Regions from separate parts of the Pedomonas sp. genome, predicted to be linked through region 2. Evidence: riboswitches for the same ligand, from Rfam matches in the RefSeq annotation. Region 2 holds a riboswitch; the other holds the start of a gene.
The links. Region 2 has a riboswitch for cobalamin ahead of VIG90_RS03145 (DUF1636 domain-containing protein). Riboswitches for the same ligand answer to the same signal wherever they lie in the genome.

Region 1 (3,833 bases), on a different contig from region 2:
TCCGGGTAGAGCTGAAAACCGGCGTCGACGACGACATAATTGCCGTAGTTGCGCCGGCCAAAGCCAGAGACGGTACTCCAGGCATCGCCCACCCAGTTAAGGGAAAGATTGGCCCCGAAGGGAATGTCAACCGGGGTGTAGGCGATACTGCCGCGCGCCAGGTGCCTTGGCGTGCGGTCACGCTGCAGGTCGGACCCGGAGTTGCGCGACCGGGTGTAGGTGTAGCTCGCAGCCAGCTGCCAGCCGCCATTAAGGCGTGCGGTCAGCTGCAACTCTGCCCCCCGCACGTTCACGCGCTTGTCGACATTGACGTAGATGCCGTCCGGAAATGCGGGGTCGGTGTAGCTGATGTCGATCAGGTTATCGATCCGGCGCGCGAACAGCGTTGCCTGCCAGTTGAGGGCCGTCTGCGCGATCACGCCGCCCGCACTCAAGTTAACGCCGAGGCTCTCCTCGGGGGCAAGGTTCGGGTTGCCCTTCTCGCAGCAGGGGTCGATCTGATAGAGCTGCGAGGCAGAGGGCAGGAGGAACGACGAGCCGCCGCTCGCCTCGAGATAAAGATATTTGCTCACATCAAAGCGGCCCGAGGCGTTCCAGACCGTTTTTTTAGCGCCGCTGCCGTCGTTGTAACGCAGACCGGCGGCAAGGCGGGCGCGCTCAATGAGGTCGTCGGTGGTGCGGATCTGGAAAATGCCGGCATGGACCTCCTCCTTGGTCGTGGCCGTAAGCAGGACGTCGTCACGTCCCTTGAAACTCTGGTTATCGTAGCCGATCAGATACTCGAAGCCGGGGTGTAGCCGCAGCCGGGCGAGCGCGCTGCCGCCATAGTCCTTGAAGCCCCAGTAGGTACCCGCCGGATAGAGGACGACGGGTGCGCCGGTTGCCACATCGTTGCGGATCTGGACGTAGGCGGTGTTCCAGTCGTGATAATAGGCCTTCAGGTAAAACTGGACGGTATCGCTGCCCACATAATCCAGGCGAAGGCTCGCGATTTCCTCGTTGCGGTCGTTCCGGCTCTCGCGCACGCGTGTCGGTGAGAGGTTATCGAGTTTTGCCTCGGTGTGCTGATACTGCAGGCTCAGCAATACATCCGACCCGAAATCATACCGATACTTCCCGCCGACCGACCAAAGCTCATAGCCGCGTTTGCGGTCGGTCGCACTTGGTTCCATCACGCTGTAGGGGCGATATCCATCCGACTGGTTGCGCGAGGCCCAGGCGACGAAGCGGTGGCCGTTCATGCCGCCACGGACAAAGCCGTCCACACCGGTGCCCGCACGGCTGTCGAGAGTGCCGTTCACCTGTCCGCCGAATGTATCGCTGAACGAGCGGGTGACGACGTTGATGACACCGGCGGCAGCCTGCGTGCCATAGAACAGGCTCTCGCCGCCTTTCAGCACTTCGATACGCTCGACCATGCTGGCCGGGAGCGTGTCATTGGGCGACGTGCTGCCATAAAGCCGGTTGTTGATGCGCACGCCATCAACCGTCCACAGCACGTCCTGTGTCCGTGACCCCTGAAGGGACAGGTCCACATAGCTGAACGGACCGCTTCCCGGCTTCACGTAAAGGCCGGGCACCGACTGGAGGGCGGCGGCAACATCGACCGCACCGCTCCTCTGGAGAGCCTCCTCGCTGATCGTCTCGAGGTCGTGTCCGTAGCGGGCCAGCTCCTGCGGGAGCGTTTCCTCGACGCCGACGCCCGTGACGATAATATCCGGGCTGTTGTCTGCTCGAGCGGCCTTAAAGGCAAAGAGAAGGGTTGCGGCAAACGCCGCTTGAAAAAGATCGCGGGAGTGCATGTCACTCATACCCCGTCGGCGTCAGCGAGACCTGACGGGGAGCCTCCGCGCGAACGGCTGACGCACGCCTCCAGGCGGACGCCTGCAGCGCCCGGAAGCCCTTGTCAGTGCGGCTCCACCGCACGTGCGTCGCTCAGACGGAGTTCCGTGCCGCGGCCATCCCCTGGGCCAAGGCAAGAGCGACCAGACGCAGGCAGGTCTCCTGGCTCACGGGTCATAGCTTGATGCAAAGCCTTCCCAGGCCTCGCATGATTTAGCGTCCGGCCCAGTGGCTGCCGGCGCCCTTCTTGGGTCGCCAGCGATATGCATCGCGCTCGCCGCTTACAGTTGCAGGGACAGCCACGGATTTGGGTGATCGCATCACCCGCACCGTATTCCCTATTAAGCCCTTCTCAGGGCACCGGCGCGATCACGAAGCAGCCAAAAGCCGCTTCGACAGCGGGTATACGCAATCGCAACGAACAATCCAAGCCACTTTCATACTCGGCGTCGTCCTGTAAAGAACGCGGACGTCGCGCGTCCTTGCTGAGATTAAACGCTGAATTTAAAATCGGCCTGAAGGAGTTGGCCCGCGTTTGCGTCAGATCGCGCAAAAGCAAAACAAACCGGCCGGACACGCGCGAGCGCCGCTGTGCCCTTGGCGCAGCGAGCGGCAGGCGCTCAGAGAAAGCAAGCCCGCTGCTCGCCCTCTGCCGCGCGACAGGAGGTCAGGCCGCTTCAGCGTTATCCAAAACCAGCTTGCCGTATGCCTTGAGGCCGCTGAAGGCGAACATGGCGCCCGTGACCGTTGAAAAGGCCGCAACGACGGCAAGCGAGGGACCAAGGTCGCTCATGCCGTCAAACAGGACAGCGTTGATCAGCGGCACGACAGCCGTGCCGATCGACAGTCCGACAAGGCTGTTGGCCAGAAGAAAGAGTGCGGCGTTGGTCGCCCGCATCCGGTTGGGCGTGGCAAGCTGAAGCGCTGCCACCGAACAGCCGAAATAGGCGTGAAAGAAGAAGCACGCCGGGGCGAACATCAGTACGACCAGAAGAGCGCTGGGCATCAATGGCGCGCAGATGGCCGGCACTGCAACCGCCAGCGTCGTCAGCGCCACAACCCGTAGATTGGCGTCAAAGCGGCCCCGCAGAGCCATGCGCTCGGCGAGCAGGCCCCCGCCGATCGAGCCTGCGCTGCCGAGGACCAGGAACACCAGGCCAAGATGCCAGCCGGCCTCGCCCGGCGTCAGTCCAAAGCTGCGGATCAGCAGCGTTGGATACCAGGCGCTCATGCCATAGCCCATGATCCCAAGAGCGCAGGAACTCAGGTAAATGCTGATAAACACGCGCGCGTGGCGGCGCAGGTGGGCAAGCAGTGGCAAGATGCCGGATGCCTCCGGCGCGCTGCCTGTGCTGTTCAGGCTGGCGCGGCGCGGTTCGCGGATCATGGCGACCAGCAGTGCCACCACGATGCCAGGGCTGGCAACCAGCAGGAAGGTGGCCTGCCAGGGCCTCAGCGTGCCCAGAAGCGGCAGGGTGACATCGCCGCTGAAGGCGATCAGGTCGACGACTTTGCCGCCGATCATCAGCGCCGCCCCTGCGCCAATGGTGATACCGAGCGCATAGACCGCCATCGCCCGCGCCAGTTTCGGACGCGGGTAGGCATCGCTCAAGTAAGAATGCGCGGCGGGGGAAAGGGCCGCTTCGCCGAGCCCGACGCCCATGCGCGCGGCAAACAGCAGCGCATAGTTACCGGCCAGGCCGCAAAGGGCGGTCGCTGCGCTCCAGAACAGGACGCCGGCGGCGATGATGCGCTTGCGTTGCAGTCGATCGGCGAGAAGCCCGATGGGAACGCCCGCCACCGCATAGAGGAGCGCGAAGGCCATGCCCTGCAGCAATCCCATCTGCAGGTCGCTGATATCCAGATCGCGGCGGATGGGGTCGACCATGAGGCTGAGGATCTGCCGGTCGACGAAGGAGAGAATATAGGCCAGGAGGAAGATGACCAGGGCGTAGTTCGCCTGTGCGGGGGTGACCCCTGAGGCTGGGACG
Region 2 (3,833 bases):
CCACACCTGGAAGCGCAGCAGCGCGGCATAGGGCAGATCGATCGTCCAACACTGGCGCATGTCCCACCCGAGCAGGACCGAGAGGGCCGCCCGCATGCTGCCGCCATGGGCAACAATGAGAGTGGGCCGGGGAGAGAGGGTCTCCAGTGCCCGGCTCACACGGGCCGTTAAATCGGACCAGCGTTCACCTTGCGGCGGCGGGCATCGATCCGGATCTGCATAGAAGTCCCGAAGGGCATCCGGTGCAATGGATGCAGCCGGCTGCCCGTCCCATGCGCCGAAATTCAACTCGCGCAGGTCAGCGCTCAGAGCAACGGTCAGCGCCGGCTGGCTTTGACCGGACAGCCGCTCGGCCGTGATCCGGGCCGTCGCCTGGCAGCGCGCCAGATCTGAGGAAAGGATTTGCGTAATGCCCTGTGCGGACAGGCGCTCGCTCTGAGCCCGAGCCTGCCTCTCGCCCAGGGCCGACAAGGGGCTGTCCGTCCAGCCCAGCATGGCCCCGGTCTGTGCTGGCATCCCATGCCGGAGCATCCACAAGGGCCAGGCGGCGGGGCCCTGACCCGCGACCACAGCCTGCGGGGCATGCTGTCCCTCGGTGCGCTTCCCGGTCATCCGGCCAAGGCTGTCGCGCGGCGCTGGGGCAGGTTGCCGCTGAGCGCTTCGTCGATCGTTGCCATCTGGTTGTGCGCGGCGAGGGCGGCTTTGACCAGCAAGGCTGCAACAGCAGCGCCGCTGGCCTCGCCCAGGCGCATGTTCAACTGCAGCAGCGGCGACAGGCCGAAATGCTGCAGGACCCGCAGGTGCCCCGGCTCTTCGGATTGATGTCCGGCCAGGCAGTGCTGGATGATCTGCGGATTCTGAACAGCGAGCGGCGCTATGGCAGCGCAGCAGATGAAGCCATCGAGCAGAACCGGAATGCGCCTCAGCCGAGCGCCAAGAACCGCGCCTGCCATGGCCGCCAGTTCGCGCCCGCCCACGGCTGCCAGCAGGTCCAGCGCCATGCGCGGGGTGTCGCCGTGGAGCGCAACCGCTCGCCTCACCACGTCGATTTTTCGCTGGACCCCCAGTGGGTCGACGCCGGTGCCACGGCCCACCCATTCTGCCGGCGCACCGCCATAGATCAGGCAGGCAAGCGCCGCTGCCGTCGTTGTGTTGGCAATGCCCATCTCACCGATGACGAGAAGGTCCGTGTCGGCGCTGATCGCCTGCGCACCGATCGAGAGGGCCCTCAGCACCTCGGCTTCGGTCATGGCCGCACCCGCCGTGAAATCGGCAGTCGGGCAGTCCAGCTCCAGCGAGACCACTTGAAACTCGAAGCCGGCAACGCCGCAGAGCGCATTGATGGCTGCGCCGCCGCGCTCGAAATTCAGCACCATGTCGCGCGTCGTCTCGGGCGGAAAGGCGCTGACCCCGTGCCGGGCGATGCCATGGTTGCCGGCGAAGACCACCGTCTGGCCCCGGCGCAGGCAGGGGTGCTGCGTGCCTTGCCAGCCCGCCATGAACAGGGCGATTTCTTCCAGCCGTCCCAACGAGCCTTCCGGTTTGCAGAGGGACCTCTGGAGTGCGCGTGCCTGCTCGACAGCCGCCGTATCCGCTTCGGGAAGTGCAGCCAGCGCCGCGTCAAGCGCAGCGCGATCAGGAAACGAAGTCATTCTGCAACAAATCCGGCCGGGGGCATGCGTGTGATGAAGTGACCCTTCACGCCTTCGGGCCACTGGCGATACGGCACGACGCCCTCCGGGCTCGCCGCATATTGGGCCGCGTAATCCAGAATGGCGGTTGCATCTTCGAGCGTCGGCGCGAAACGGCCGAGCACGTAGCTGATCTTGTCTGGTGCGCGCAGGTGCACGGTGCAGTGCTCGCCGCACGCAAACAGGCAGGGCATTTCTTGAATGGCGACGGCGGCATAGTCCGGTCGCGCCTTTTGTACGTCGCGTAGCAGATCGGCCAGCAGTCGCCCGCCGCGCCGTCCCTCGTCGTCAGAGGGCTGATCCTTGGCAAGACGGCAGGTGTTGCAAACGACAACGGCCGCTACATTTTCAACTGGGGTGAGCATAATGCCTCTCCCGTCGGCCTGCGGGCAGCGCAGGCCATGGTTCACAACAGATGCCCTTCGTGCTGCCGCGTTGCTGCGGCAACTCAATGGGCGCTCATGTCGTCCTGCGGGAGGTCCCGTTCGCCCGGCACTCCCTGGCCAGCCGAAAGACGACGGCAACAGGCAGGTCTCCTGGCTCGCGGGTCATCGCCTTGCCGGTCGCCTTCTCGGGAGGGTGTCCCAATGGCTCTGTGACCGAAGACTTGCCGCTGACAGTTGCAGGGACAGCCGGGGATTCGCACCCCATTCCCGTTTTCATCCCCCTAAGGGGGAACCTGTTGCACGAGGGGTCATAGGAATGTTGCCGCCATGCCGTCAACCCGTCTGGTTGTCCTATCCGGAATGTGCAGCGCGCCGACCTGATGCGGAGCCTTGAAATCTGCCGTGAGGCCGGTGTGCAAGAAAATCGAGGAAGCAGCCCGCTTTGCAGCGAGGATGACCTCTTGGGCGTTCTTGGGTTGAAGAAGATCAGCATTGTTGGGCGTCTTCCCGTGCAGAGGCGCTCCCAACCGTGGTTGCACCATTGCCGCCATACCCTTAACGCCTTGGCTCGGACGATTTGAATTCCTTGGGATTGATCCCGGTCAGGCTTTTGAAGGCGCGGGCGAAGGAGCTTTGGCTCTCAAAGCCGACCTCAGCAGCGATCGTGCCGATCGGCAGCTTGCCTTCATTGAGCAGGGCCGCGGCTTTCAGGAGTCTGGCGCGCTGCCGGTATTGCTCCCAGCTCATCCCGATGGATGCCTGGAATTTGCGTCGCAAGGTACGCTCGGACAAACCGCAATGCTTGCTGACAGTGGCGATATCGCAGGTCTTAAGGTTCTTGCGGGTATAAAGGGCAGCCGTTTCCAGCCGCTCGTCGGGCAGACTGGGCAGGCGCAGAGGCGCCTCCTCTTCGATCCATTCGGTGCACAGGCAGGCCAGCGCCTGGAAGTAGGCGTGGCCCGTTCGGTCCAGTTCGCCATAGAGCGGCCAGCGCATCGCCCCCATCACCATCTCGCGCATGAGCGGGGAGACCTGGATGATGCGGATCCTGTCTCCGGCAACAGGGATCATGTGGGGCTCGAAGAAGATCGAGGCAGAGCGTACCCGATGGATCCGGGTGCGGTGGACGACGCCCGCCGGGATCCAGGCCGCCAGCGCCCGGGGAATGAAGTAGCTCCCGAAGCGATCCTCCACTTCGATCATGCCGCTGAAGGCATACTGGAGCTGATGCATGTCATGGCAGTGCCATGGCGTGTCCAGATCATAGTCGTCCTGCGGAATGGCGCCGGCGCAGGGGCGCATCGATGGGGCCACCATCGGCACCATCTTGAACTCAGGGTCGCTCCCAGACATGAGTGTTTGGCCGTTCATGCACAAAGTTTGTCCGATCCGAATGATACGGTCAATCGAGGACTTGGTATCAAAAGGGGAGACCGTTCAATCAATAAACAAAGTGGGTGAGACATGGCGGATGCGAAACAGGACGATATCTCTCAGAATGCGCGCAAATACTGGTCGGCGGCGGGCTATCTGCCGGGCGGCGTGATCCGCGAGGTTGATTATGCTTCGCAGTCGACGGGTCTGCACCCCTCCCTCGAGGGGATCAAGATCGTCGATACCGACACCCATATCACCGAGGCGCCTGACCTGTTCACTTCGCGCGCTCCCGCGGCGCTCAAGGACAAGGTTCCGCATGTCAGGCGGGTCAACGGCACGGACCGCTGGTTCGTCGGTGACCGTGACTTTGGCACCATGG

Region 1: linked by a shared signal. The riboswitch ahead of VIG90_RS10470 (TonB-dependent receptor) and the one ahead of VIG90_RS03145 (DUF1636 domain-containing protein) in region 2 are both predicted to bind cobalamin.

What each region holds. Positions count from the first base shown of each region.
Region 1 covers NZ_DATBUP010000137.1:4,198-8,030, reverse strand. The annotation lists gene VIG90_RS10470 (TonB-dependent receptor) at 1-1,811, opposite strand, end outside; cobalamin riboswitch at 1,978-2,222, opposite strand; gene VIG90_RS10465 (MFS transporter) at 2,510-3,833, opposite strand, start outside.
Region 2 covers NZ_DATBUP010000036.1:25,634-29,466, forward strand. The annotation lists gene VIG90_RS03135 (histidine phosphatase family protein) at 1-531, opposite strand, end outside; gene cobT (nicotinate-nucleotide--dimethylbenzimidazole phosphoribosyltransferase) at 609-1,652, opposite strand; gene VIG90_RS03145 (DUF1636 domain-containing protein) at 1,649-2,056, opposite strand; cobalamin riboswitch at 2,201-2,389, opposite strand; gene VIG90_RS03150 (hypothetical protein) at 2,386-2,628, opposite strand; gene VIG90_RS03155 (helix-turn-helix transcriptional regulator) at 2,633-3,448, opposite strand; gene VIG90_RS03160 (amidohydrolase family protein) at 3,542-3,833, shown strand, end outside.